Regions from separate parts of the Streptomyces rishiriensis genome, predicted to be linked through region 1. Evidence: riboswitches for the same ligand, from Rfam matches in the RefSeq annotation. Region 1 holds a riboswitch; each other region holds the start of a gene.
What was found. A riboswitch is a leader RNA that binds a small molecule or an ion and turns the genes downstream of it on or off. The one in region 1 is predicted to bind cyclic di-AMP.
Positions count from the first base shown of each region.

Region 2: another riboswitch for cyclic di-AMP. It lies ahead of QF030_RS20610 (M23 family metallopeptidase); the one in region 1 lies ahead of QF030_RS30670 (M23 family metallopeptidase).
Region 3: another riboswitch for cyclic di-AMP. It lies ahead of QF030_RS34190 (M23 family metallopeptidase); the one in region 1 lies ahead of QF030_RS30670 (M23 family metallopeptidase).

Region 1 is NZ_JAUSWV010000002.1:6,321,795-6,331,544, reverse strand. Features, by position in the region: gene QF030_RS30685 (bifunctional acetate--CoA ligase family protein/GNAT family N-acetyltransferase) at 1-803, opposite strand, end outside; gene QF030_RS30680 (HPr family phosphocarrier protein) at 984-1,265, shown strand; gene QF030_RS30675 (GntR family transcriptional regulator) at 1,494-2,189, opposite strand; gene QF030_RS30670 (M23 family metallopeptidase) at 2,379-3,122, opposite strand; cyclic di-AMP (ydaO/yuaA leader) riboswitch at 3,137-3,305, opposite strand; gene QF030_RS30665 (M16 family metallopeptidase) at 3,508-4,896, opposite strand; gene QF030_RS30660 (M16 family metallopeptidase) at 4,893-6,242, opposite strand; gene QF030_RS30655 (DNA gyrase/topoisomerase IV subunit A) at 6,513-8,993, shown strand; gene QF030_RS30650 (CobW family GTP-binding protein) at 8,990-9,750, opposite strand, start outside.
Region 2 is NZ_JAUSWV010000002.1:4,091,613-4,101,362, reverse strand. Features, by position in the region: gene QF030_RS20660 (amino acid permease) at 1-1,099, shown strand, start outside; tRNA gene QF030_RS20655 (tRNA-Lys) at 1,200-1,272, shown strand; gene QF030_RS20650 (hypothetical protein) at 1,419-1,778, opposite strand; gene QF030_RS20645 (DeoR/GlpR family DNA-binding transcription regulator) at 2,026-2,865, shown strand; gene QF030_RS20640 (DUF4406 domain-containing protein) at 2,897-3,289, shown strand; gene QF030_RS20635 (NUDIX domain-containing protein) at 3,286-4,038, shown strand; gene QF030_RS20630 (GTP cyclohydrolase II) at 4,025-4,666, opposite strand; gene QF030_RS20625 (MarR family winged helix-turn-helix transcriptional regulator) at 4,814-5,344, opposite strand; gene QF030_RS20620 (dihydrofolate reductase family protein) at 5,441-6,568, shown strand; tRNA gene QF030_RS20615 (tRNA-Met) at 6,640-6,713, shown strand; cyclic di-AMP (ydaO/yuaA leader) riboswitch at 7,032-7,198, shown strand; gene QF030_RS20610 (M23 family metallopeptidase) at 7,208-8,233, shown strand; gene QF030_RS20605 (aldo/keto reductase) at 8,419-9,363, shown strand; gene QF030_RS20600 (PrsW family intramembrane metalloprotease) at 9,385-9,750, opposite strand, start outside.
Region 3 is NZ_JAUSWV010000002.1:7,160,181-7,169,930, forward strand. Features, by position in the region: gene QF030_RS34175 (DUF6126 family protein) at 1-16, shown strand, start outside; gene QF030_RS34180 (tyrosine-protein phosphatase) at 36-833, opposite strand; gene QF030_RS34185 (alpha-galactosidase) at 1,055-3,130, shown strand; cyclic di-AMP (ydaO/yuaA leader) riboswitch at 3,435-3,594, shown strand; gene QF030_RS34190 (M23 family metallopeptidase) at 3,599-4,558, shown strand; gene QF030_RS34195 (rhamnogalacturonan lyase family protein) at 4,798-6,693, shown strand; gene QF030_RS34200 (DUF6250 domain-containing protein) at 6,708-7,424, shown strand; gene QF030_RS34205 (SGNH/GDSL hydrolase family protein) at 7,551-8,336, shown strand; gene QF030_RS34210 (SIMPL domain-containing protein) at 8,501-9,262, shown strand; gene QF030_RS34215 (TetR/AcrR family transcriptional regulator) at 9,527-9,750, opposite strand, start outside.

The sequences.
Region 1 (9,750 bases):
CGCACCGAGCGGTGGGCGGGTACCCCGTCCAGCTCCTTCAGGTCCTCGGGAAAGGCCTTGTTCACCGCGTACAGCCGTCCGGTGAAGCCCGCCTCGCGGAGGTTGCCGAGGACGCTTCGGCCTACACCGCCGGGGGTGCGGCCGGCGCCGACGACGGCCACGGAGCCGGGCGCCAGCAGCCGACCCACGGAGTGCGCCTCGGCGCGCTGTTCCCGCGCGCGCTGCACGGCGAGGGAGCGTTCGGTGGGTTCGAGGCCGAACTCCAGGTGTACGACGCCGTCCTCGAAGCTGCGCTTCTGGGTGTAACCGGCGTCCGTGAACACCTTGATCATCTTGGTGTTGGCGGGGAGCACCTCGGCCGCGAAACGGCGGATGTCCCGTTCGCGCGCCACGGCCGCGATGTGTTCCAGCAGCGCGGAGGCGACACCCCTGCCCTGGTGGGCGTCCTGGACCAGGAAGGCGACCTCGGCCTCGTCGGCCGGCGCCGAGGCGGCCATGCCGTCGGCACCAATGCGGTCATAGCGTACGGTGGCGATGAACTCGCCGCCGACCGTGGCCGCGAGTCCCACCCGGTCCACAAAGTCGTGGTGCGTGAAGCGGTGGACGTCCTTGTCGGACAGGCGCGGGTAGGGCGCGAAGAAGCGGTAGTACTTCGACTCGTCCGAAACCTGCTCGTAGAAGCTGACCAGGCGCTCGGCGTCATCGACGGTGATGGGGCGGATGCGCGCGGTGCCGCCGTCGCGCAGCACCACGTCGGCCTCCCAGTGGGCGGGGTACTCGTGCCGGTCCGACGCGCTCTGCATGGGGCCCAGAGTACGGCTCGCGTACGACAACGGCGCGAGGCAGTCTGTCTGTGGGGGACGCACGTCGGATCGAGGCCGCGATCCGACCACCACGTCGGGAGGGACACGTGACCCCTCCCTCACACGCTTCACGTGTGGAACACTGGTCTAGACAACCTGAACACTGAAGGGCAGCATCACATGGCTGAGCGCCGCGTCAACGTCGGCTGGGCCGAGGGCCTTCACGCCCGCCCCGCTTCCATCTTCGTCCGGGCCGCCACGGCCGCAGGTATCCCGGTGACGATCGCCAAGGCCGACGGCAACCCCGTCAACGCGGCCTCCATGCTGGCCGTTCTCGGCCTGGGCGCCCAGGGCGGCGAGGAGATCGTCCTCGCCTCCGAGGCCGACGGCGCGGACGCCGCCCTCGACCGTCTGGCGAAGCTGGTCGCCGAGGGTCTCGAGGAGCTTCCCGAGACCGTCTGAGCACACGGCCCCCTTTGCGCGTCCGAACCGGCACCGCTCTCGCGGATGTGGTCGCGCATCACGGGGATCGCTCGATCGACGGTAGCGGTGTTCGTCGCCTCGAAGGTGCCGCACCGCTGACATTGAAGGGCTCGTCCGAATTATCGGGCGAGCCCTTCGCATTTCCCGTTCACGGGCAGCAGAAATAATCCCCCGCGAATTACCCCCTCTTTGTATACGGCCCTCGTGTTAATGCCGCAGACCCGTCATGTTTACGGGAGGTTGCGAACTCCTCACACGGTCGGTCCGCTCGGAACCGCCGGAAAAGCGCAGCCGGTGCGCGGCCGTCGCGCGCTCGGTGTGCAGCGCCGTTATCGTCCGCGCGCGCTCGCCGTCGCCGCGCGCCACCGCGTCCACGATCGCGCCGTGCTCCGCCCAGGACTCCACGGGGTCGGCCGGGGCCTCGACCGCGTACATCCAGGCGATCTTGTGGCGCAGCTGGGTGAGCATCGACGTGAGGGCGTGGCTTCCGCAGGACTGGGCGAGCGTCTCGTGGAACCAGCCCCCCAGCGAGCGCAGATCCTCGCTGTTGCCCCGCCTGGCCCGCTCCTGGCCCAGTCGGACGAGACCGCGCAGCACCTTCAGATGGGCCTCGGTGCGCCGCTGGGCGGCGCGGGAGGCGCCGAGCGGCTCCAGGAGCATCCGCATCTCCAGCAGGTCCGCGGCCTCCTGCTCGGTCGGTTCCGCGACGCACGCGCCCGCGTGCCGCCGGGTGACGACGAAGCCCTCGGCCTCCAGGGTGCGCAGCGCCTCTCGGACGGGGACGCGGGAAACGCCGTAGCGGCGGGCGAGGAGTTCCTCCGTGAGGCGGCTGCCGCGCTCGTAGACACCCGCGACGATGTCGTCCCGAATGGCCGTGCACACCGAGTGCGCCGGAATACGCATGACGGACCTCCGCCTTAATCCCCGTGAAACGTCGACGATTGACGTGTGTTCCGTGACTCTATTGCAATGAGCGGGAATTTCCGATGGCGGGCCGGAATCCGGGGATATTTTTTGGACAGCGAGGCCCCGAAAACGGCGAAAGCCCCGGCCGGAAGGGCCGGGGCAAGACGATCCGTCGCCGTGGGGTCGTCAGACGTTCACGCCGTGGTTGCGGAGGTAGGCGACCGGATCGATGTCCGAGCCGTACTCCGCGGTGGTGCGGGCCTCGAAGTGCAGATGCGCGCCGGTGACGTTGCCGGTGGCGCCGGACAGGGCGATCCGCTGCCCCGGGGCGACCTGCTGGCCCACCGACACCTCGATGGACGACAGGTGACCGTACTGGGTGTACGTCCCGTCGTTCATCTTGATGACGACCTGGTTGCCGTACGACCCGCCCCAGCCGGCCTCGACGACGGTGCCCAGCCCGACCGCGTGCACCGTGGTGCCGCTGGCCGCGTGGAAGTCGATGCCGGTGTGGCTGCCGGAGGACCACAGGGAGCTGCTGGCCTGGTAGCCGGTGGAGACGTAGGAACCGGTGATCGGCAGCACGAAGGTGTTGAGGCGCTTGCGCTCGGCCTCACGGGCGGCACGCACGCGTGCCTCGCGCTCCTCGACGGCCTTCTTGGCCGCGGCCTGACGGGCGGCCTCCTCGAAGGCCGCGTGCTTCTGCACGGCGACCTGGTCGTCGACCTGCTCGGCGACGGCCGCGGAGGCGGTGACGACGGGGATCAGCCCGGTCTGCTCGGGGCTGGGTTCGGCGGCGAGAGCCGGAGTGGAGGCGACGGTGGCCATCACACCGGTGGTGGTGAGCGCCGCGACGCCCGCCGCGCGAGCGGTGGTCCGCTGCATCCGGCTGGGCCGACGGTGCTTACCGGGCGCGCAGGTGAACGCCATGAAGTCGTGGGTGTCCTTTCCTTCCCTCTCGCCTACCGGGTTAGCTGACGGGTTCGGAGCAGGAAGGTCTCCTACGGACCCCCTCGCGTTCACGCGCGGGCGTCCGATTCACCCCAGGGACTTCACAAGTGGGTCCCCGGCTCCCCTGGCTCGCGCCGTACGGGGACTCGGCGATGACTGTCCGGTGCCGCGGCTGCGGCGCACTGCCTGACGAACAGCCCGGATGACGCTAAGCGGCGCGGGTTTCAATCCTCAAACGAATCCCGGGTTTTGTAGCGCATCCCACAGGGCAGACGGGCAACCTCCGCATCAATTCGGACATACGGAGGCCCTGGTGACGCTTTCGTCGACCAGGGCCCCCGCACGCGTGCGCCGTTGCCGGGACCTACTCGGCGGACACGACCTTCACCTCGCCGATGCCGAGGGCTTCGACCGGTTCCTTGATCTGGGCGGCGTCCCCGACGAGAACGGTCACCAGGCGGTCCACCGGGAAGGCGTTGACGGCCGCCGCGGTGGCCTCCACCGTGCCGGTCGCGGCCAGCTGCTGGTACAGCGTGGCCTGGAAGTCGTCGGGCAGGTGCTGCTCGACCTGGTCGGCCAGCGTGCCGGCGACGGCCGCGGCGGTCTCGAACTTCAGCGGCGCCACACCGACCAGGTTCTGCACGGCGACGTCACGCTCGGCGTCGGTCAGCCCCTCCGCCGCGAGGGTGCGCAGCACCTTCCACAGGTCGTCCAGGGCGGGACCGGTGTTCGGGGTGTCGACGGAGCCGCTGATGGCGAGCATCGCGGCGCCCGAGCCGTCCGGGGCGGACCGCAGGACCTGCCCGAACGCGCGGACACCGTAGGTGTAGCCCTTCTCCTCCCGCAGGACACGGTCCAGCCGGGAGGTGAGGGTGCCGCCGAGGCAGTACGTGCCGAGCACCTGCGCGGGCCACACGCGGTCGTGCCGGTCGGCGCCGATGCGGCCGATCAGCAACTGCGTCTGGACGGCGCCGGGACGGTCCACGATGACGACCCGGCCGGTGTCGTCGGCGGTCACCGGCGGCACGGGCCGCGGCTGGGCCGAGGAGCCCGTCCAGGCGCCCAGGGTGTCGCCGAGGAGCGCCTCCAGGTCGACGCCGGTGAGGTCGCCGACGACCACGGCGGTGGCCGTGGCGGGGCGGACGTGCTTCTCGTAGAAGGCGCGTACGGCCGCGGAGTCGATCTTCTCGACCGTCTCCGCGGTGCCCTGACGGGGGCGCGACATCCGCGCGGTGGCCGGGAAGAGCTCCTTGGAGAGCTCCTTGGCGGCGCGCCGGGAGGGGTTGGCCAGCTCGTGCGGGATCTCGTCCAGCCGGTTGCGGACCAGGCGCTCGATCTCGCTGTCGGCGAACGCGGGGGCCCTGAGCGCGTCGGCCAGCAGGCCGAGGCCCTTGGACAGGCGCGAGGCCGGCACTTCGAGGCTCAGCCGGACGCCGGGGTGATCGGCGTGCGCGTCCAGGGTGGCGCCGCAGCGCTCCAGTTCGGCGGCGAAGTCCTCTGCGGAGTGCTTGTCGGTTCCCTCCGAGAAGGCCCGCGCCATGATCGTGGCGACGCCGTCGAGGTTGGCCGGTTCGGCGTCCAGAGGTGCGTCGAGGAGGATCTCGACGGCGACGACCTGCTGGCCGGGACGGTGGCAGTGCAGCACGGTCAGGCCGTTGGCCAGCGCGGTGCGCTCGGGCGCCGGGAACGCCCACGGCTTGGCCTCGCCCGCCCGGGGCTGGGGGTGGAAGTCCATCGTGGCGAGCTCGGTCACCGGGCCGCCTCCTCGTTCTCGTCCTGGTCGGCGGGGGCTTCGGCGGCGGTCGGCTCGTAGACGAGCACCGCGCGGTTGTCGGGGCGCAGGCGGGCCTTGGCGATCTCCTGCACCTCCTCGGGCGTCACGTCCAGCACGCGCTGGACGGCGGTGAGGGCGAGCTGCGGGTCGCCGAACAGGACGGCGAACCGGCACAGTTCGTCGGCGCGGCCGGCGACCGTGCCGAGCCGGTCGAGCCACTCGCGCTCCAACTGCGCCTGAGCCCGCTCCATTTCCTCCGCCGTGGGCCCCTCCTCGGCGAACCGGGCGAGTTCCTCGTCGATGGCGGCCTCGATGACGGGCACCTCGACGTCACCGGACGTCTTCACGTCCAGCCAGCCCAGGGAGGGCGCTCCGGCGAGCCGCAGCAGGCCGAAGCCGGCCGCGACGGCCGTACGGTCGCGGCGCACGAGCCGGTTGTACAGGCGGGAGGACTCGCCGCCGCCGAGGACGGTGAGCGCCAGGTCGACGGCGTCGCACGCGCGCGTGCCGTCCTCGGGCAGCCGGTAGGCGGCCATCAGCGCACGGGCCGGTACCTCCTCCTCGACGATCTCGCGCAGCTGTTCGCCGATGACGTCGGGCAGTCCGCCGTCACGGGGGGCGGGCTTGCCGTCGTGGCCGGGGATGGAGCCGAAGTACTTCTCGACCCAGGCGAGGGTCTGCTCCGGGTCGATGTCACCGACCACGGAGAGGACCGCGTTGTTGGGCGCGTAGTACGTGCGGAAGAACGCGCGCGCGTCCTCCAGGGTCGCCGCGTCCAGGTCGGCCATCGAGCCGATCGGCGTGTGGTGGTACGGGTGGCCGTCCGGGTAGGCGAGAGCGGTCAGCTTCTCGAAGGCCGTGCCGTAGGGGACGTTGTCGTAGCGCTGGCGGCGCTCGTTCTTGACGACGTCGCGCTGGTTCTCCATCGACTCGTCGTCCAGCGCGGTGAGCAGCGAGCCCATGCGGTCGGCCTCCAGCCAGAGGGCGAGCTCCAGCTGGTGGGTGGGCATGGTCTCGAAGTAGTTCGTGCGCTCGAAGCTCGTGGTTCCGTTGAGCGAACCACCGGCCCCCTGGACCAGCTCGAAGTGGCCGTTGCCCTTGACCTGCCCGGAGCCCTGGAACATCAGGTGCTCGAAAAGGTGAGCAAGACCCGTACGCCCCTTGACTTCGTGGCGCGAACCGACGTCGTACCAGAGGCACACCGCCGCGACCGGGGTCAGGTGGTCCTCCGAGAGCACCACGCGCAGGCCGTTGGCCAGACGGTGCTCGGTCGCTGTCAGGCCCCCGGAGCCTGCCTGGGCTGTGGCCGTGTGACCCATGGGCATGTACGTCCCTTCCGATCGCGGACGCGGTCGTCGAAACCGCGGTTTTCCTGCCGGTCCTGCCACTGTATGCAAGCGTGCGGACGGTCCGCGAAGTTCCCGGACGACATACGCCGAGAGCGAGATCGCGTAGCCTGCGGACAGCCGTGGAGGAGATGCCCCTGCGTTCGGGCCGGACGGCCGACGCCGGGTCCTCGCCCGCGCTGTCAGTGCCACGGTCCACAATGGTCCGCGTCAGATCCCGTATCACGCCCCAGCAAGGAGCCGGCAGCGATGGCCCGCCGCAGCACGAAGACCCCGCCGCCCGACGACTCGTACGAGGAGCGGATCCTCGACATCGACGTCGTCGACGAGATGCAGGGCTCCTTCCTCGAGTACGCGTACTCGGTCATCTACTCCCGCGCCCTGCCGGACGCCCGTGACGGCCTCAAGCCGGTCCACCGCCGCATCGTCTATCAGATGAACGAGATGGGCCTGCGCCCCGAGCGCGGCTATGTGAAGTGCGCCCGGGTCGTCGGCGAGGTCATGGGCAAGCTGCACCCGCACGGTGACGCGTCGATCTACGACGCGCTGGTGCGGATGGCCCAGCCCTTCTCGATGCGCGTGCCGCTGATCGACGGCCACGGCAACTTCGGCTCGCTGGGCAACGACGACCCGCCGGCCGCGATGCGGTACACCGAGTGCCGCCAGGCCCAGGCGACGAGCCTGATGACGGAGTCGATCGACGAGGACACGGTCGACTTCTCGCCCAACTACGACGGCCAGGAGCAGGAGCCGGTGGCACTGCCCGCCGCCTTCCCGAACCTGCTGGTCAACGGCGCGTCCGGGATCGCGGTCGGCATGGCCACGAACATGCCGCCGCACAACCTGGGCGAGGTCATCGCGGCCGCCCGCCATCTGATCCGCTACCCCGGCGCGGATCTGGACGCCCTGATGAAGTACGTTCCGGGCCCCGACCTGCCCACCGGCGGCCGGATCGTCGGCCTCTCCGGCATCCGGGACGCCTACGAGAACGGCCGCGGCACGTTCAAGATCCGTGCCACCGTCGCGGTGGAGACCGTCACGGCCCGCCGCAAGGGCCTGGTCATCACCGAACTGCCCTTCACCGTCGGACCCGAGAAGGTCATCGCCAAGATCAAGGACCTGGTCGGCTCGAAGAAGATCCAGGGCATCGCCGACGTCAAGGACCTCACGGACCGCGCGCACGGCCTGCGTCTGGTCATCGAGATCAAGAACGGCTTCGTGCCGGAGGCGGTCCTGGAGCAGCTGTACAAGCTGACGCCGATGGAGGAGTCCTTCGGCATCAACAACGTGGCACTGGTCGACGGCCAGCCGCTCACGCTGGGCCTCAAGGAGCTCCTGGAGGTCTACCTCGACCACCGCTTCACCGTGGTGCGCCGTCGCAGCGAGTTCCGCCGCAGCAAGCGCCGTGACCGGCTGCACCTGGTGGAGGGCCTGCTGACGGCGCTCGTCGACATCGACGAGGTCATCCGGCTGATCCGCTCCAGCGACAACAGCGCGGAGGCGAAGCAGCGCCTGATGGAGCGCTTCTCGCTGTCGGAGATCCAGACCCAGTACATCCTCGACACCCCGCTGCGCCGGCTCACCAGGTTCGACCGCATCGAGCTGGAGGCGGAGAAGGAGAAGCTCAACGAGGAGATCGCCGAGCTGACCCGGATCCTGGACTCGGACGCCGAGCTGCGCAAGCTGGTCTCGGCGGAACTGGCCTCGGTGGCGAAGAGGTTCGGCACCGAGCGCCGTACGGTCCTGCTGGAGTCGTCGGGTACCACGGCCACCGCCGTGCCTCTCCAGGTCGCGGACGACCCGTGCCGTGTCCTGCTGTCCTCCACGGGCCTGCTGGCCCGCACGGCCAACGGCGAGCCCTTCACGGAGAACGCCGAGGACGCCGAGGACGGGGACGGGGACGGCAAGCGGACCAAGCACGATGTGATCGTCTCGGCGGTGTCGGCGACCGCGCGCGGGGAGATCGGTGCGGTCACCTCCTCGGGCCGTCTGCTGCGGATCAACGTCGTCGACCTGCCGCAGCTCCCGGACACGGCCTCGGCGCCGAACCTCTCGGGCGGCGCCCCGCTGGCGGAGTTCGTCTCTCTGGAGGGTGACGAGACGGTGGTCTGCCTGACCACGCTCGACGAGTCGTCCCCGGGCCTGGCCATCGGCACGGCACAGGGCGTCGTCAAGCGGGTCGTGCCCGACTACCCGACCAACAAGGACGAGCTGGAGGTCATCACCCTCCGGGACGGCGACCGGATCGTCGGCGCCGTCGAGCTGCGCACCGGCGAGGAGGATCTGGTCTTCATCGCCGACGACGCCCAGCTGCTGCGCTACCAGGCCTCGCAGGTGCGTCCGCAGGGCCGCGCGGCGGGCGGCATGGCGGGCATCAAGCTGACCGAGGGCGCGAAGGTGATCTCGTTCACGGCCGTGGACCCCGCGGTGGACGCGGTGGTCTTCACGATCGCGGGCTCGCGCGGAACCCTGGACGACTCCGTCCAGACGACCGCCAAGCTCACGCCGTTCGACCAGTACCCGCGCAAGGGCCGTGCCACGGGCGGTGTGCGCTGTCAGCGGTTCCTGAAGGGTGAGGACTGCCTGTCCCTGGCCTGGGCGGGGCCCGTCCCCGCCAAGGCGGCGCAGAAGAACGGCCTGCCGGCCGAGCTGCCGGAGATGGACCCGAGGCGGGACGGCTCGGGCGTGTCGCTGACGAAGACCGTCTCGGTGGTGGCGGGGCCGGTCTAGGCCTCGGCGTCCCCGAAGGCCTCGTCGTCGGGGGTCTGCACGTAGCGCAGGACGCCCCACATGCCGTGCTCGTCGGCGTATGGGGCGTCGTCCTCGCACGCCTCGAGTTCCTTGCCGAGGGCGACGGTGTCGATGCCGGAGCCGATGAGGACGAGCTGGGTCCGACGGGCGGCGGCGGCCGGCCAGGGCTCCGGGTAGAAGCGCAGAAAGCGTCCGACGGCGTGCACGGCGTACCGGTTGGCAGGGTCGTGCGGGCCGAAGTCGACATACCCCTTGATCCGGTACAGCCCCTCGGGCCGGCTGTCGAGGAACTCCATCAGAGCCCGGGGGCCGAGCGGCACTTCGGAGGTGAAGGAGAGGCTGTCGTAGGAGCTGTGGAGGTGGTCCGCGTGATCACCCCCCGAGCGGTCGTGCAGGTCGTCGAAGGAGAGCTGCCCGACACGCTCCTCGGCCGGCCGGCAGTCGAAGAGGAACTCCGGGTCGATACGGCCATAGGTGGCGGGGACGACGGCGGCCCGGTCGGTGAGGGAGCGGACGAGGCCGAGGACCCGCTCGGCGTCGGGCGCGCGGTCGAGCTTGTTCACCACGACGAGGTCGGCGAGGACGAGGTGCCGGTCGATCCCGGGGTGCTTGGCCCGGGTCTCGTCGAACTCCGCGGCGTCGACGACCTCGACGAGCCCGCCGTAGACGATGCCGGGATGCTCACTGGCCAGCACCATCCGCACGATTTCCTCGGGCTCGGCGAGACCGCTGGCCT
Region 2 (9,750 bases), 2.2 Mb from region 1:
CTTCGAGGTGACACCCTGCCGTACGGTCCTGCTCTTCGCCGGGATCCTGGTGCTGCACGGGCTGCTGAACACCTTCGGGGTGCGGATCGTCGCCCTCCTCAACAGCGTGAGCGTGTGGTGGCACGTGCTGGGCGTGGGCGTCATCGTCGGCGCGCTGGCCTTCGTCCCCGACGAGCACCGTTCGACGTCCTTCGTGTTCGGCGAGTTCGTGAACAACACCGGCTGGGGCAGCGGCGTGTACGTCGTCCTGCTCGGCCTGCTGATGGCCCAGTACACCTTCACCGGGTACGACGCCTCCGCCCACATGACCGAGGAGACGCACGACGCGTCGACGGCCGGCCCCAAGGGCATCGTGCGGTCCATCTGGACCTCGTGGATAGCGGGCTTCGTGCTGCTGCTCGGCTTCACCTACGCCATCCAGTCCTACGACGCCGCGCTCGCCTCCCCGACCGGCGCGCCCCCCGCCCAGATCCTGCTCGACGCGCTCGGCGCGACCGCCGGCAAGCTGCTGCTGCTCGTGGTGATCGGCGCCCAGCTGTTCTGCGGGATGGCGTCCGTGACCGCCAACAGCCGCATGATCTACGCCTTCTCACGGGACGGCGCGCTGCCGTACTCGCACATCTGGCACACGGTCAGCGCGCGCACCCGCACGCCCGTCGCGGCGGTCTGGCTGGCGGCCGGCGGCGCGCTGCTGCTGGGCCTGCCGTATCTGATCAACGTGACCGCGTACGCGGCCGTCACCTCGATCGCCGTCATCGGCCTCTACATCGCGTACGTCATCCCGACCCTGCTGCGCCTCCGCAAGGGCGACGCCTTCGCGCGGGGGCCGTGGCACCTGGGCCGCTGGTCGAGGGCGATCGGCGTGGTGTCGGTGGTGTGGGTGGCCGTCATCACCGTCCTGTTCATGCTGCCCCAGGTCTCCCCGGTCACCTGGGAGACCTTCAACTACGCCCCGATCGCCGTCCTCGTGGTGCTGGGCTTCGCGGGGGTGTGGTGGCAGGTCTCCGCCCGGAAGTGGTTCCTCGATCCCGCGCACGAACGGACCATCGCGCGCGAGGCGGCACGGGCGGGGGCACCCGCCGAACTGCCGGAGCGGTGACCGGTCCCCCTCGCTTCGCGTCGCCCGGCGCGCCCGTGTCTCCGATACCCGATCGGAGACACGGCCACGTCCGGCTATGCTCGGGGAGGCAACATCGCCTGGGCCCTTAGCTCAATTGGCAGAGCAGTGGACTTTTAATCCATTGGTTGTGGGTTCGAGTCCCACAGGGCCTACCGGCGGCAGGCGGGGGAAACCCCTTTTGCCTGCGACGCGGCGCTCGGGTCGACCTCGGTCGACCCGAGCGCTGTTTCCGTTCCGGGCCGTACCGCTCGCGGCGCGGCAGGGCGGGCGGGGCGCGGTGCGGCGGTGGGCCCGCGGATCAGTGGTCGGAGTAGCTGAAGTCCCCGATGGTCCAGGCGCTGACGTCCTCGATCGCCACGCGGTACATCCCGCCCGTCTCCGGGATCCCCACCGTGCCCTGGAGGATCCGGGCGACATGGAAGTGCAGGTGCGTGGGCGGCCCGTCCTTCTTCGGGGGGGTGTCGAAGACGGCGGAGAACTCGGCCAGCTGGGCGGAGTTCGTCAGCACCTCCGACACCCGCTGCCTCCACATGGCTTCGGTGGCCAGTCGACCGGTGATGACAGCACCACCGGTGACCACGGTCAGGGGCATCTGATTGCTGTGCCCGGACTCCACAAGGGCGGCGATGTCAACGATCAGCTCGTCAGGCTTCGGCATGAGATCGCATTCTAGGCCTCACCTCGTCGCGGCGAGCGGCCGGTAGGTGATGTCTGATCGTTGCGCACGAGAAAAGCTGTTCTTGTCAGGGGAGGTATCCAGCCCCTGGTTGGTCGGTTCCGCCCGCCATGGAGGCCGGCGCAGGGCCGGCGGCCCCGAACTGCCGAGCCGGGGCAGGCGCGTGACCCGTAACGGGAGATGAACATGTCGTTGTTCGTTCGAACGGCAGCATGGTAGAAATGCCGTCATGGATGTCGCAGACCGTCTCGACCTGACCCTCCGCCTCGTGCAGGGACACGGCACGGGCCAAGGACATGACACGGGGCAGGACCGTGGGCATGGCCGGGCGCCGGGGCGGGTCTCCGTCGTCGAGCTCGCCCAGCGGCTCGGGGTCTCGGAGATGACCGTGCGCCGGGACCTGGACGTGCTGGAGCGCCAGGGGCTGGTGCGGCGGGTGCACGGCGGGGCCGTCGCCGGGCGGCCTCGCGAGGAGGGCGGCGGCTTCGAGGCCCGGCAGGCGTGGCAGGCGGCGACGAAGGACCGGCTCGGCGCGGCCGTCGCCGGACTCGTCGAGCCGGGGTCACGGGTGCTGCTGGACGCCGGGACCACCACCGTGCACGTGGCGGAACACCTGGCCGCGCGGGGCCCGTTGACCGTGGCCGTGCTCAGCCTCCAGGCCGCGCTGCGGCTGGCCGACCGGCCGGGCATCGACCTGCTGGTCGTCGGCGGCAGGTCCCGCCCGGGTGAGCGGTCGTTCGTCGGGCCGCTGGCCCTGCGCACCCTCGAGTCCCTGGCCTTCGACGTGTTCGTGATGTCGATCGGCGGGGTGCACGCCGCACACGGCTGGTCGGAGTTCTCCCTTGAGGACGCGGCCGTCAAGCAGGCGGGGCTCGGCCAGGCGGCTCGTACGGTCGCCGTCGCCGACGCGACCAAGCTGGGCGTGCGCGCCTTCAGCCAGGTCGCCCCGCTGGACGCCGTGGACTCCTTCGTCACCGACGCCGCCGCGGCGGACCCCGCCACCCATCCCGGCGGCCCGCAGACCCTGGCCGCCCTGCGGGAGGCCGGCGTCGAGACCCGGCTGGCCTGAACCCACCTCAGGAGACCCCGTGGAACCGCTGATGATCCTGGTCGCCGGCCCGTACCGTTCGGGCACCGGCGACGACCCCGCGAAGCTCGCGGCCAATGTGAGGGCGATGAACGAGGTCGCGCTCGTCCTGTTCCGCGCCGGGCATCTGCCCGTCACCGGCGAGGCGCTCGCGCTGCCCCTGCTGGAGACGGCGGGCGGCGCCGCCCCCGGCGACCCGCTGTTCGACGCACTCTTCCACCCCGTCGCCGAACGCCTGCTGGAGCGCTGTGACGCCGTGCTGCGCATCGGCGGTCCTTCCGAGGGTGCGGACCGGATGGCCGAGCAGGCCCGTGCCCAGGGCAAGCCGGTCTACGCCGACCTCGCCGACGTCCCCGACGCCCGCACCGCCGATCCCGCCGCCCACCTCCCCGAAGGCCAACGATGACCGAGCACGTCACCACCTCGCCCGCCCCCGCCCCCGCCCCCGGCTCCCGGGGCGCGCCGGCCCGCCCCGCCCCCGGCACCCCCGGCATCGACCTCCCCGACCCCCGCGGCCGTACCGGACTCGACCGCCACGGACGCGACCTCACGGGCAACGAGCGGGTCCGCGTCCTCGACGTGGAGGTCCTCGCCTGCGACTGGTCCGTCCTGCGCCGCACCACCTTCGACTACCGGCACAGCGACGGCCACTGGAGCCGCGAACAGCGCGAGACGTACGACAGAGGCGACGGGGCCACGATCCTCCTCTACGACCCCCACCGCCGTACCGTCCTGCTCACCCGGCAGTTCCGGCTGCCCGCGTACGTCAACGGACATCCGGACGGCATGCTGCTGGAGGCGGCCGCCGGGCTCCTGGACGGCGACGACCCGCGCGAGGCGATCCGCCGCGAGGCGGCCGAGGAGACCGGCCGGGCGGTGCACGACGTCGAGCATGTCTTCGACGCGTTCATGAGCCCCGGTTCGGTCACCGAGCGCCTCAGCTTCTTCGCCGCCCCCTACGACGCCTCCGCCCCCGGAGCGGACACGGCGGGCGTGGCGGCCGAGGGCGAGGACATCGCCGTCGTCGAACTCCCCTTCACCGAGGCCCTCGGCCTCGTCCGCACCGGCGCGATCGCGGACGCGAAGACCATCATGCTGCTCCAATGGGCCGCGCTGGACGGCCCGTTCGCGCCGCCCGCGGTCAGCCCACGCTGAGCCCGGTGAGGTCGGCCAGCGCCAGCGTGTGCTGGGTCTGCAGGACCTTCGCGCGCAGGTAGCGGACATTGTGCGGGGTGGTGAAGACGCCCGTCGGGACCCGGTCCTGGACGTCGATGCCCAGGTCGCGCAACTGGCCTGCCTTGTCCGGGTTGTTGGACAGCAGATCCAGGCTCGTGATGCCCAGCGCGCGCAGCATCTGGGCGGCGGCCGTGTAGTCCCGGTCGTCCTCGGGCAGGCCGAGCGCGGCGTTCGCCTCGTAGGTGTCCAGGCCCTGGTCCTGGAGGGCGTACGCGTCGAGCTTGTTGTAGAGACCGATGCCGCGGCCCTCCTGACGGAGGTAGAGCAGGACACCGCCCGTGACGGCTATGCGCTCGACCGCCTCGCGCAACTGCGGCCCGCAGTCGCAGCGGGCGGAGCCGAAGACGTCACCGGTCAGGCACTCGGAGTGCAGCCGGACCAGGGGGGTGGCGCCGGCGGCCGGCTCGCCGAGGACGACGGCGACGTGCTCCTGGCCGTCGGCGAGACCGTGGAAGGTGACCAGTTCGGCGTCGACGGAGTAGCCGTCGGGGAAGCGCAGCGGCACCCGGACGCGGGCGCGCGGGGTGGCGGCGGGGGTGTCGGGCATGCGGTCTCCCGGGTCCGGAGGACGGTGACAGGGCGGCACAGGGCCACCCTGTGCTTCAGATTTGAAGCAGATCCAACGAGCCGAGACCCTACCCCATGCTTTAAATTTGAAGCAACCGGTGTGTGGCGCCCCTCACAGGGCCCGCGGTCAGGGAGTCCCGGTTCCCGAGCAGGGCGACGAGCGCCGGCGCCACGGGAGGTCCTCGGGCGCCGTCTCGCCGTCGCCGTTCTCCTGGAACCCGCGTGCGACCTGCGTGAAGATCTCCTCCAGCTGTCCCACCTGCTCGGGGGTGAGCCGGTCGAAGAGGGCCGCGCGAACCGTCCCGACGTGGCCGGGCGCGACGTTCTCCAGCACCGTCATGCCCTCGTCCGTCAGGACCGCGACGCTGCCGCGCTTGTCCCAGCGGCAGTCCTCGCGCCGCACCAGCCCGTCCTTCTCCAGCCGGGACACCGCATAGGTCAGCCGGCTGCGGGTGATCTTCAGCCGTTCCGCGAGGTCGGTCATCCGCAGCCGCCGTTCCGGGATGTCGGAGAGGTTGGCGAGGATGGAGTAGTACAGGTGGGGCATGCCGGCCTCCTGCTGGAGCTGCCGGTCGATCGCGTCCTCGAGGAGGAGGTAGCCGGCAACATACGCGCGCCAGGCGCGTTGCTCCTCGGGGGTGAGCCAGCGAGTCGTCATGCCCCCAGTGTAAGTTTGTTTCAAACTTGAACCAAGTCCTGCCCGTCAAGTCCTGCCCGTCAGCCCTGCCCGTCACCCCACCGGAGAGCCGCGTCGATGCCGTACCCGTACGTCCTGCTGTCCGCCGCCGTCTCTCTCGACGGCTACCTGGACGACACCACGCCCGAGCGCCTGCTTCTCTCCGGCCGCGCCGACTTCGACCGTGTCGACGAGGTCCGGGCCTCGGTCGACGCCATCCTCGTCGGCGCCGGCACGATCCGCGCCGACAATCCCCGGCTCCTCGTGAACTCCCCCGAGCGCCGCGCCGCCCGCGTGGCCGCCGGGCGGCCTGCGTACCCCCTCAAGGTCACCGTCAGCGACTCGGGCGAGCTGGATCCGGCGGCGAACTTCTGGCACACGGGCGGCGAGAAGATCGTGTACACGACGGAGAAGGGCGCCGACCGGATCCGTGCGCTGGGCATCGCCGCGGACGCCGTCCCGCTCGGCCCCGAAGTGGACTGGCGCCGCCTCCTCGAACACCTCCACGACGTCCGCGGCGTACGGCGGCTCATGGTCGAGGGCGGCGGCACCGTCCACACCCAGCTGCTCCGGCAGGGCCTCGCCGACGAGCTCCAGCTCGTCCTCGCCCCGCTCTTCGTGGGCGACCCGTCCGCGCCCCGCCTCTTCGGGCCCGGCGGCTACCAGGGCGGACGGCTGCGCCTGGTGGAGTCCCGGCGTATCGAGGACGTCGTCCTGAACCGCTACGAGCCCACCGCACCCGGCACGGGACCGCTGCCCGCCGCGGCCGACCGGCACTGGCTGGCCCTGGCCTGCGCCCTCGCGGCCGACTGTCCGCCGTCGGAGACCGCCTTCAGCGTCGGCGCCGTGATCGTGGCCGCCGACGGCACGGAGCTGGCGCGCGGCCACTCCCGCGAGGCCGGCGACCCGGTCGTGCACGCCGAGGAGGCCGCCCTCGCGAAGCTCGACCCCGCCGATCCCCGGCTGCCCGCGGCCACCGTCTACAGCAGCCTCGAACCGTGCGCCCGCCGATCCTCCCGCCCGGCGCCCTGTGCCCGCCTCATCCTCGACGCCGGAGTGGGCCGGGTGGTCACGGCCTGGCGCGAGCCGGACACCTTCGTCACGGACGCGGACGGAACCGGTCTGCTGGCGGGCCGGGGCGTCGACGTCCTCGTGCTTCCGGAGTACGAGGAGCGGGCGAAGGAGCCGAACCGCCACCTCCTCTGAGGCCGCCGGGGCCCCGGTGATCAACCGATGTGCTTTCTGCCCCGCCGATGGCGTACAGTTGTGTTCATCGCCGCGGGGTGGAGCAGCTCGGTAGCTCGCTGGGCTCATAACCCAGAGGTCGCAGGTTCAAATCCTGTCCCCGCTACTGATGAACCGAAGGCCGGAATCCGAAAGGGTTCCGGCCTTCGGTGTTTTCGTCGCGCATCCCATCCCCTTACTGCCGGTGACCGGGCGACCGCCCTGCGCATTACAACTGAGTTACCATCACCACTCCTATGACTGACGGGGCGTTTACGGGGCATGGCGGGGGGCGGTCAACTCGCCCGTTTTTCACCGCTGGTGGCCTAAAAGTCCAGGCCGGGAATGATGTTGATCAAGAGGAACGGCTTGGAAACCCACCCCCGGGTCTATTAACGTTCGATAACGCAGCGCGGTCGTCCCAGCCGGCACCAGAGTCGGCTCCGTGCGGCACGTGCCGAATCCCGCAAGGGAACCGGGGAACCACCACCTTGGGGTGAATCACGCGGAAGCCGTCGTGAACTCGCAGAGTCCACGACCGGTATACGCGCGTAGGAGACCTTCCCGCTCCGAACCCGTCAGCTAACCCGGTAGGCGACGGAAGGAAAGGAGTGCGCCCGCGTGGCGTCCAACCCGCCTGCCCCCGAGGCCCCGTACGCGCCCAGCCAGCCGTCCACCGACACCTTCGGCTACGGCGGCTATCGCACCGACGAGGGACCTTGGGAGGAGTGGAACCCCACCGCGGAGTCCACTCGCCCGGTACGCGGCAAGCACCGCGTCGCCAAGCAGCGCGGCGGCGGATTCGCCCGCAGCTCCACCGTCCTCGGTGTCGGCGTCATCGCCGCCGTCAGCGCGGGTGGCATGGCCAGCGCCAACACCGGCAAGGCCCCGGTCTCCATCTCGATGCCGGACCTGCCCAACGTCGGTTCGCTCATCTCCGACGACGACGAGCCCGTCCAGGAAGCCGCGCCGGCCCTCGCCGGCTTCGGCTCCGAAGCCGCCCTGGACACCGAGGAGAGCGCCGCCGACGCCGGCGAGGCGCTGCGCAGCCGGATCATGGCGCAGGCCGAGTCGCAGCAGTCCCAGGTCGAGGTCAAGGCACTCGCCGCAGCGGCCGAGGCCGAGGCCGACGCCGCCGCCAAGGCCGAGAAGGAGGCGGAGGCCAAGGCCGCCGCCGCGAAGAAGAAGGCCGCCGAGGAAGCCGCCGCGAAGGCCGAGGCCGCGCGCCTGGCCGAACTGGCCAAGCAGTACACGCTGCCGACCTCCTCGTACACCATCACCTCGACCTTCGGCCAGGCCGGTTCCCTCTGGTCCTCCGGCTACCACACGGGTCTCGACTTCGCCGCGCCGACGGGCACCCTCATCAAGGCCGTCCACAGCGGCACCATCACCGAGGCCGGCTGGGCCGGTTCCTACGGCTACCGCACCATCCTGACCCTGGACGACGGCACCGAGCTGTGGTTCTGCCACCAGTCGTCGATCAGCGTCAGCGTCGGCCAGAAGGTCGCCACCGGTGATGTGATCGGCCGGGTGGGCGCGACCGGGAACGTCACCGGGGCCCACCTCCACCTCGAGGTCCACCCGGGCGGCAGCGCCGACGGCATCGACCCGGCGGCCTGGCTGCGCGGCAAGGGCCTCAACCCCTGAGCCGCCCGTCCGGACACCCCTGATGCACCCCGCAGCCCTGACGCCCTCCGCGTCGGGGCTGCCGGTCCGTGCCAATCCGCTGGGGCTGATCCGCTGTGCCGGGCACCCCGTTCGGCTGTGCTGTTCACATGTTCTTCGCGTCACGCGCGGAATGGGCGGACCGTCGGCTTCCGTTGAGACCGAGCATGACGTCTCTTCGCACACTCGGCTCCTCCGACCTCGAGGTCTTCCCGCTCTCCCTCGGCGGCAACGTCTTCGGCTGGACCGCCGACGAGGCGGCCTCCTTCGCCGTACTCGACGCCTACGCGGCCGCCGGCGGGAACTTCGTCGACACCGCCGACTCCTACTCGTCCTGGGTCGAGGGCAACAGCGGTGGTGAGTCCGAGACCATCATCGGCAGCTGGCTGAAGGCCCGGGGCAACCGCGACGACGTCGTGATCGCCACCAAGGTGAGCCAGCACCCCGAATTCCGCGGCCTGTCCGCCGACAACATCAAGGCCGCCGCCGACGCCTCGCTCCGCCGTCTGGGCACCGACCACATCGACCTCTACTACACGCACTTCGACAAGCCCGAGGTGCCCGTCGAGGAGATCGTCGGCGCGCTCGACGAGCTGGTGAGGGCGGGCAAGGTACGGCACATCGCCGCCTCGAACATCTCGCCCGAGCGCCTGCGGGAGTCCCTGGAGTTCTCCGACCGTGAGGGCCTGGCCCGGTACGTCGCCCTCCAGCCCCACTACAACCTGGTCTCCCGCGACACCTACGAGGGCGCCCTCCAGGACGTCGCCGGCCGCTTCGGGCTCGCCGCCGTCCCGTACTTCGCGCTGGCCGCCGGCTTCCTCACCGGCAAGTACCGGCCCGGTACGACCGTGCAGAGCGCCCGCGCCGCCGGCGCCGCCAAGCACCTCGACACGGAGCGCGGCCGGAACGTCCTCACCGCCCTGGACGAGATCGCCCGGGCCCACGACAGCCAGATCCCCACGGTCGCTCTGGCGTGGCTCGCCGCGCAGCCGACGGTGGCCGCGCCGATCGCGTCCGCGCGGACGGTCGAGCAGCTGCCGGCGCTGCTGGCGGTGGCCGAACTGGAGCTGACGGCGGAGGAGATCACCCGGCTGACCCGGGCCTCCGCCTGACCTGTCTCGTCCCGGCCCGCCCTACTGGTGCGGGCGGGGCGCGGGGTACTGAGCGGGGTAGCCCACCGGATGACCGGGTGCGGATCCCTGCGCTGGAGCATGCACGGGACCGGTTCCGGGACCGGTTCCGGGACCGAGTACGGGGCTGTGCACTGCGGGATACCCGTAGCCGTACCCGTACGACTGCCCCGCCGGAGCTCCGTACGACTGTCCCGCCGGATTCCCGTACGCCGGCCCCGCTGGGTGCGGGAACCCGGCGAGGTGGCTCTGCCCGTGGGCCGGGCCCGGGCCGTGCCCGTACGCCCCGTACACCGGCCAGGGCGGCGCGGTCACCCGTACCGGCGGGGCCGTCATCCGGGCCGCGTGGTCGAGCGCGGGCCGGGCGAC
Region 3 (9,750 bases), 840 kb from region 1:
GGGGGCCAACCAGTAGCACGCTCCGCAGCGGCGGCTCAGTCGAGCAGCCGGTCCCGCAGCAGCTCGCGGGTGCCGGGAGAGAGGCCGAGACCCTGCTCCAAGTAGGCGTCGACGCTGCCCCAGGTCTCCTCGATGGTCTCGAACGCGGCGGTGAGGTACTCCGCACGCGCGTCGAAGAGCGGGCTGAGCAGCTCCATGACCTCGGGGGAGTAGGCCTCGGCGGAGGTGGCGCTGCGGCGCACCCGGTAACGGCGGTGCTTGGCGTTGGACTCCAGGTAGTCGGCGAGGATCGCCTCGCGCTCCACGCCGAGGGCGAGCAGCGTCACCGCGATGGACAGGCCTGCGCGGTCCTTGCCCGCCGCGCAGTGCATGAGGGCCGGGACGCTGTCCTCGGCGAGGGAGTGCAGCACCCGCGCGTGCTCGGCCGTCCGGTCCTTGATGATCGAGCGGTAGGAGGCGATCATCCGGCCCGCGGCCTTGCCGTCGCCGAGGATCCCGCGCAGCTGGTCGATCTCGCCGTCGCGGACCATCTTCCAGAACTCGGAGCCGTCCGCCGGGTCCGACAGCGGCAGGTTCACATTGCGCACGCCCGGCAGTTCGACGTCCGGGCCCTCCAGCTTCTGGTCCGCGGCGTTGCGGAAGTCGAAGACCGTGTGCAGGCCTAGACCGGAGAGGAACGCGGCGTCCTCGTCGGTCGCGTGCGCGAGATGGCCGCTGCGGAACAGCACGCCGTGCCGCACGCGTCGGCCGTCGACGGTCGGCAGACCGCCCACATCCCGGAAGTTGCGGACACCGGCCAGCTCGGGCTCGGTCGACGGGATCTGCTGCGTCACGGGGCGTCCCTCCCTGTCGTCTCCGTCGGCGCGGCTCGTGGTGGCCGACGGGACATCTCCTCGACGATACGACATGGATTCCTCGGGCAACGGGTCGTCCGCAGGGCGGCACTCCCGACGTCTGCCCAGGTGAGAAGTTGTCCCGGAAAGTTGCCCGACGGGCCGACCGCATTCGATGATGTTGATGCTTGATCGCACCTGTTCGAATCAGTGGGGGTTTGATGCCCGAGATCGCCGACAACGGCCGCACCTGGCTCCTTTCGGGGCCGACGAGCAGCTACGCCCTCCACCTCACCGAGGCCGACGAGCTGGTCCACCTGCACTGGGGCCCGGGCATCGCGCTCGCGGACGCCGAGGCGCTCGCCGTCCTCCCGCCGTCGCAGCGCGGGGCGTCCTTCGAGTCCCCGCTCGACGGCCGGGAGGAGTACCCGGTCGAGGGCGGCCCCCGCTTCGTGCGGCCCGCGCTGTCCGTGCGCACCGACGAGCGGCGCGGCACCGAGTGGTCCTACGAGGACTTCGAGGCCGACGGCGACGAGCTGCGCCTGCGGTTCCGGGACGCCGGGCTGGCCATCACCCTGCACTACCGGATGCGGGGCGATGTCGTCGAGCGCTGGACGACCCTGCGCAACGAGGGCGGGCGACCACTGGAGCTGCTGCGCGCCGACTCCGCGACCTGGACGCTGCCCGAGCGCGACGACTGGCGGCTGTCGCAGCTGCACGGCCGCTGGGCCGCCGAGTCCCGGCTCACCCGGTCCCCCCTCACCTACGGCGAGCAGGTCATCGGCAGCCGCCGCGGCCACACCGGGCACCAGCACCTGCCCTGGGTCGCTCTGGACACCGACGCGACCGAGGAGCGCGGCGAGGTCTACGGCTGCGCCCTCGGCTGGTCGGGCTCCTGGCGGATCGCCGTCGCCCAACTCCCGGACGCGCGCGTGCAGATCACCGGGGGCGCCGGGTACGACGACTCGGGTCTGCTGCGGCTGGCCACGGGGGAGTCGTTCACCACGCCCGTCTTCGCGGGTCTGTGGAGCGATGCCGGCTTCGGCGGGGCGAGCCGCACCTGGCACGCCTACCAGCGCGCGTACGTCGTCCCGGACGCCGGACAGGACCGGCCGGTGCTGTTCAACTCCTGGGAGGCCACCTACTTCGACATCTCCGAGGAACAGCAGGTCGCGCTCGCCCGGCGGGCCGCGGCGATCGGAGTGGAGCTCTTCGTCGTCGACGACGGCTGGTTCGGGGCGCGCACCGGCGACCACGCCGGGCTCGGCGACTGGGGGCCCAACCGGGAGCGGTTCCCGAACGGGCTGAAGCCCCTCGCCGACACGGTGCACGATCTCGGCATGCAGTTCGGCATCTGGGTCGAGCCCGAGATGGTCAACCCGGACAGCGACCTGTACCGGGCCCACCCCGACTGGGTGCAGTTCCAATCCGGACGAAAGCGGACGGAGTTCCGCAATCAGCTCGTACTGAACCTCGCGCGCGAGGACGTCCAGGAGTACCTCTGGGAGCAGCTCCACGGCCTCCTCTCCAGCGCGCCCGTGGACTATGTGAAGTGGGACTTCAACCGCTGCTTCACCGACGCCGGGTGGCCGGACGACCCCTACCCGCAGCGTCTCTGGGTGGACCACGTCCGGGCCCTGTACGCGCTGGTGGACCGGTTGCGGGCGGCTCACCCCGGGGTCGCCTTCGAGTCCTGCTCCGGGGGTGGCGGGCGCATCGATCTCGGGATCATGAGCCGCACCGACCAGGTGTGGACCTCCGACAACACCGATCCGCTCGACCGGCTCGACATCCAGCACGGCTTCAGCCAGATCCACCCCGCCCGGGTCATGGCGGCGTGGGTCACCGACAGCCCCAACACCCAGCTCAACGGCCGGGTCAGCACCCTGCGCTTCCGGTTCGTGAGTGCCATGGCCGGCGTGCTCGGCGTCGGCGGGGACCTCTCCGAGTGGAGCGAGGAAGAGCTCGCCGAGGCGCGCCGGTGGGTGGACCTCTACAAGGAGATCCGGTCCCTTGTGCAGCAGGGCGACCTCTACCGGCTGCGGCCCCCGGCGGGCGGACTGAGCGCCGTCCAGTACGTGCGCGGTGACGACAGCGTCGTCCTCGCCTGGCTCCAGGCACAGCGGTTCGGGGAGCCCGTACCGCCGCTGCGGCTGCGCGGACTCGACCCGACGGCATCGTACGAATGCCGTGAAACGGGCGAAGTCCACCGGGGGGCGGTCCTGCTGCATCACGGGCTGCGCGCCGACCTCCGGGGCGACCTTGATGCGACGGTTATCCGCCTGCGTCGTATCTGAGGTTTCTGTCCGAATTGGTTCCTTCGTTCCAACTCGCTCTGGAATAAAGGAACCTGGAGAGCTGTCACGTGAGCAGCGTCATATCCGTGACCCTGCGTGGCTCGTCATGCCCACGTAATTCGCGCCCTTTGCAAGGGGGCTTGGCGCGAAGCGGGCTCTTCGCGTCACGCCGTGTGACCGGGAATTCTCACAAGGGATCAAGAGAAAGGAGTCGACAGCGCAACCTCTGCTTGTCCCTGTGCGTCCTGGTCGCTTACGTTCCACACCAATCCGGACGGACGCCGAATCCTGCCACCGCCCGGAGCCCGCACACTCACCCGTACCTGGCAGGAGCGGGGGACCCACAGGTACAACCGCCTGTTCCGGTCTCCGGAACAGGCTTTGGGGTAAAGCCGCGCCTCGGCGCGGCCGGGCATCTCCAGCCCGCACCCGACAGCTCACCTCGCAGGCGCCGGAGAGGAATTCGCCATGCCCGCGAAGGGTAAGCACCGCCGTCCGAAGACCCAGCGCTTCGCCCGTTCCATCGCCGTCGCCGGAACGGGCGGCGCCGCGCTCGCCCTTCCGCTCATAGGCGCCGCCGGCGCCCACGCGGCCCCCGCTCAGTCCGTCGCCCAGTCGGCTTCCCAGACCGTTGCGGAGAAGGCCGTGCAGTCGGTGCCGGTGGCGCAGAAGACGGCCACCGCCACGACCGCCGAGTCCTACACCGTGCGCTCCGGCGACTACCTGTCGAAGATCGCCGACGAGCAGAACGTCAGCGGCGGCTGGCAGAGGCTGTACCAGGACAACCGTCAGGCCGTCGGCAGCGACCCGTCGCTGATCCACCCGGGGCTGAAGCTCTCGATCGGCAAGAAGGCCGCGACCGGCAGCACCGGTTCGTCCTCCGGCTCGTCGTCCTCGTCCTCCTCGTCGAAGTCGAAGGCGTCCGGAACCAAGTCGTCGTCCTCTTCCTCCTCTTCGTCCGGTTCGTCCTCCTCGAAGGCGGTCACCCAGGCCGCCGAGAGCGGCACCGGCACCTCCAGCGGTTACACGCTGCCGGTGGCGGGCGCCACCGTCGGCACGGCGTACCACACGGCCGGCAGCATGTGGTCCAGCGGCTACCACACCGGCACCGACTTCGTCGTCCCGACCGGCACCACCCTCAAGGCCGTGGGCGCCGGCACCGTCGTCTCCGCGGGCTGGGACGGCGCGTACGGCAACCAGGTCGTCGTCAAGCTCGCCGACGGCTACTACGCCCAGTACGCCCACCTGTCCCAGCTCTCCGTCTCGGCAGGCCAGACCGTGACCGCGGGCCAGCAGGTCGGCCTCTCCGGTGCGACCGGCAACGTGACCGGTCCGCACCTGCACTTCGAGATCCGCACCACGCCGGACTACGGCTCCGACGTCGACCCGATCGCGTACCTCCGCGCGCACGGCGTCTCCGTCGGCTGACCCCTCCGACTGCGACGACCTCCCGCCTGACACGCGGCCGAAGGCCGGACCCTGATCCCCCGGGTTCGGCCTTCGGCATGCCCGGGGAGGGGCGGGGCGATGTTGGAGTTTGCGCGTTCATGATCGTTCTATTGCGTTCGTGTGGCATCCCTTCGTGTTCCGTCGACAGGCGGGACAGAGTGGGGCCACAGTGATCTCCGTCAGTGAGCAAGCGCTTTCTACAGCTCTTCGGAGGTCCTGTGTCCGGCGTCGACCGACGCATCGTCATCAAGGGCGCCGCGGCCGCGGCCGCCGTCACCGCCGTCACCCTGCTGGCCGGGCTCGTCTCCGCGCCCGCCGGGCACGCCACCGGCATCCCGCGCCGGATCGTCGAGAACCTCGACCGCGGCCTGGTCGCCACTCCCTCCGGCGGAGGGACCTTCCTCAGCTGGCGGCTGCTCGGCACGGAATACGCCCGGCACGGCGACGCCCTCGCCTTCAACGTCTACAAGAACGGACGCCGGCTCAACCGGGATCCGATACGCAAGTCGACGACCTATCAGGACGACAGCCCGGGGACGGGGACGTACACCGTCCGCGCCGTCGTCGACGGGCGGGTGCAGAAACCGAGTCCGGCGGCTCTGCGCTTCACCGACGGCTACGCCGAGATCCCGCTGGCCGGCGCCGACGGCTACACCGTGCAGCACGCCTGGCCGGGTGACCTCGACGGCGACGGACGCTACGAGCTCGTCGTCAGCCGACTGTCCGGAACTCGTGACAGGCCCGACCTGCTGGAGGCCTACACGCTCACCGGTGAGCGCCTGTGGCGGGTCGATCTGGGCCCCGGCTCGTACACCCAGGTCGGCGGGAACGGCGCCAACGACCCCGCGCCCGCCGCGATCAGCGGTTCCACCGCGATCGGCGGCTACCGCAACGACGACAACGTCACCGTCTACGACCTCGACGCCGACGGCCGCGCCGAGGTGCTGGCGCACACCGCCGCCGGGACCACCTTCGCCGACGGCTCACAGGTCACCGCCGCCTCGCCCGCGAACCAGTTCGTTTCGGTGATCGACGGAGCGACCGGCGCCGAGCGGACCCGGCAGCCCGTCCCCGACGACTTCGTGGCCGACGGCCCCTCCGGCGGCCACTTCGGCATCGCCTACCTCGACGGCGAACACCCCAGTCTGGTCACCAAGCTGGTCACCCGGGTCGGAGCCAAGCGCGGCTCGTTCCGCGTCCTGTTCCAGACCTGGGACTTCGACGGCACGGATCTCAGCCGCCGTTGGAAGTACGTCGTGGACCCGGCGACCGGCGCGACCAGCTTCCACCAGATCCGCACCGTCGACGTCGACGGGGACGGCAGGGACGAGATCGCCGACGGCAACTACGTCGTGAACGGCGACGGCACGCTGCGCTACGTCGTCGACGGCGCCATCCACGGCGACCGCTTCGACATCGCCGACCTCGACCCCGACCGGCCCGGCCTGGAGGGCTTCGCCATCCAGCAGTCCGAGCTGGGCATCGTCTCCGCCTTCCCCTGGTACTACTACGACGCCGACACCGGCGAGCGGCTGGTGACCGGCTCGCACCCGACGAGCCCGGTGAGCGACGCGGACCTCGACACCGGTCGCGGGAACGCCGCGGACATCGACCCCGGCCACCGCGGCTACGAGTACTGGACGTCCACCGCCGACGTGACCCGGCCCGGCGCGGGCGTCTTCAACGTCCAGGACGGCAAGATCTCCACCACCACCCCCAGCGTCAACTTCCGCATCTGGTGGGACGGCGACAAGGCGTCGGAGCTTCTCGACTTCACCCGCGTCGAGAAGTGGGACCCGGCGACCGAGAGCAGCGCGACCGTCTTCGACCCGGCCGGCGTCGTCTCCGGGGCCCGCAACGCCACCCCGTTCTACGGCGACCTCGTCGGCGACTGGCGTGAGGAGATCCTCGCCGAGACCGCCGACCACACCGCCCTGCGCCTCTACACCAGCACCGTCCCGACCGACACCCGCGTCTACACGCTCGCGCAGAACCCCGCGTACCGCCTCGGCTGGACCGTCCGCGGCTACCTCCAGTCCACCTACACCGACTACTACCTCGGCACCGAGACCCGTCGTGTCCCCGCGCCGCGCCTCACCACCCCCGCCCACTGAAGGAGCCGACCGACATGACGACCACCCGCAGGGCTTTCGCAACCCTCGCCGCCGGCGCCGCGCTGGCCGCCCTGGCTCCGGCGACCGCCGCGACCGCCGCGAGCGCCCGGACCCGCCACCGCCGCCCGATCGCCCACGACGACTTCCGCCACGGCCTGCGCCAGTGGGCCGTCGAACTGGAGAAGGGCGGGACGGTCACCGCCTCCCGCGGGACCCTGGAGGTCGATGTGCCCGCCGGGGCGACGATCTGGTTCAAGCGGCCGCTCGAAGGGCCGTACGTCCTCGAGTACGTCGCGACGCCCGTCTCCGCGGGCGGGGTCAACGACCGCGTCTCCGACCTCAACAACTTCTTCAACGCCGTCGACGTCCGCTCTCCGGAGGACCTCTTCGCCACCCCGCGCGGCGGCGCCCTCGCCGAGTACGACCACCTCAAGACGTACTACGTCGGCTACGGCGCCAACACCAACACCACGACCCGGCTGCGCCGCTACGTCGGCGAGGCGGGGGTGCGTCCGCTGATCTACGACTACACCGAGCCGTTGCTCGTCGCCAACGAGCCGAACCATGTGCGGATCGTCTCCGACGGTTCGGTCGTCCGCTGGTGGAACAACGGGCGGCTCGTCTTCGACCTCACCGACCCGGAGCCCTACACGGGTGGGCACTTCGCCTTCCGCACCACCTGGAGCCATTTCCGGATCAACGACTTCCGGGCGTGGTCCCTTATTCCCTGATTGACAAACTCTTTAAGGGTGTCCTATCTCACCGCCCGTCAACCCCTTCCTACGATCGCGTAGGTCACATTCGAAGGTGAATGATGAGCTGCTGTGGCAGACGATTCGAAGAGTGACAACAGATCAGTGATCGGGTCGTACGTGGCGGTGGGGGACAGCTTCACCGAGGGCGTCGGCGACCCCGGCCCCGACGGGGCGTTCGTCGGCTGGGCGGACCGCTTCGCGGTGCTCCTCGCGGACCGGCGGCCCGAGGGCGACTTCAGGTACACCAACCTCGCGGTCCGCGGGAAGCTGCTCGACCAGATCATGGAGGACCAACTCCCCAGGGCGGTGGAACTCGCCCCGGACCTGGTCTCCTTCTGTGCGGGCGGCAACGACATCCTTCGTCCCGGTACCGACCCGGACGAGGTCGCCGAGCGTTTCGAGCGTGCGATCTCGGCCCTGACCGCAGCAGCCGGCACCGTCATGGTGACGACCGGCTTCGACACCCGTGGCGTTCCCGTGCTCAAGCATCTGCGCGGCAAGATCGCCACCTACAACGGGCACGTCCGTGCCGTGGCCGACCGCTACGGCTGTCCGGTGCTCGACCTGTGGTCCCTGAAGTCCATCCAGGACCGCAGGGCCTGGGACGGCGACCGGCTCCACCTCTCCCCGGAGGGGCACACGCGCGTGGCGCTGCGCGGGGGACAGGCCCTCGGCATCGAGGTGCCGGCCGACCCGGAGCAGCCGTGGCCGCCGCTCCCGCCGCGCGGCACCCTGGAGGTGCGGCGCGACGACGTCCACTGGGCGCGCGAGTACCTGGTGCCGTGGATCGGACGCCGGCTGCGCGGGGAGTCCTCCGGCGACCATGTGATCGCCAAGGGCGCGTTGTCGGCGGACGACATCAGGCTGCGGATCGCGGCCGTGGCCTGAACCGCCGACCGGTGGCACGCGGCCGGCCGTGGACGAACCACGGACGGCCGCTCCACCAGTGAGGTGATCGCACGGGAGTGGTGCCCGGGCGGTGCCAGGTGCGGATGCTGGGATGACCGCACCCGCACCTGGCACCGCCCGACACCTCCAAGGACCGGCCCCCCATGCCCTTTCCCCGTACGCCCGTCGCCGCGGCCCTCGTCTCCCTGCTCGCGCTGGCCGTCCCCGCACTCGCCGCGCCCACGGCGGCCGCGCTGCCCGCCCACCCCGGGGCGGTGGCCCGTCCGCTCGCACCGGACAGCCCCGCCACCCTCACGGTGACCGGCGAGGGCAGCGCGAGCGCATCGCCCGACCTCGCGGTCGTCGGCGCCGGTGTCGAGACCTCCGCCAAGACCTCGCAGTCCGCGCTGGACGCCCAGAACAAGGCGGCCGCCGCGGTGTTGGCCGCCGTCCGCGCCCAGGGCGTCGCCGACCGGGACATCAGGACGGAGAGGATCTCCCTCGACGCCGTCTACGACCACACGGGCGGCGCCGCCCGTCTGACGGGCTACCAGGCCGCGCAGTCCTTCTCCGTGAAGGTGCGTGAGGTGGCGAAGGTCGGCGCGGTGGTGCAGGCGGTCACCGACGCCGCCGGCGACGCCGCGCGGATCGGCTTCGTGGCCTTCGACGTCGCCGACCCCGCCCCGCTGCGGGCCGGTGCGCGCGAGGCCGCCCACGCCGACGCCCACGCCAAGGCCGAGCAGTACGCCCGCCTCAGCGGCCGTCGCCTGGGCCGGCTCGTCTCGCTCAGCGAGGACGCGTCCAGCTCCCCGGGCCCCGCGCCGTCGATGGCCGACACCCCCGGCGCCGGCCTCGGCGGGGTGCCCGTCGCGCCGGGCGAGATCCGTGCGACGGCGACGGTGACGGCGGTGTACGAGCTGAACTGAGTGGAACCAGCCATCGGTTGGAGCGTGCCGGTGGGTTCAGGTCGGGGGGCGGGGTGAGGCGTCCGGCGTCCGTCGGCCGCTGAAACCCGGCGCCGGTTCGGGTGGTGTGCCGGTGGTGCCGGGCGGGACCGTTGCGACGGCGACGGCGACGGCGACGGTGGTGCGACGGCGACGGTGACGGCGGTGTGCGCGCTGGGCCGCGAGCCGTCGGCTGGAGGGGCACTGGTCGGGCCGGGTGCCGGAGCGCCTCGGTCGGGAGAACGGTCAGCGCTCCTGGGCGCTCAACGTTCCGGGGCTCAGCCCGAGTTCCCGGGCCAGCGCCTCGTCGACCCACTCCTGGGCCCGGGCCCGGGACACCGTGCCCGCGTAGGACGTCAGCTGTACGGCGAGTCCGTCGAGCAGGGCCGTCAGGCGCAGGGCCGTGCCGGCCGGGTCCGGGCACCGGAACTCGCCCCCGGCCACGCCCTCCGCTATCACCTCGGCGAGCG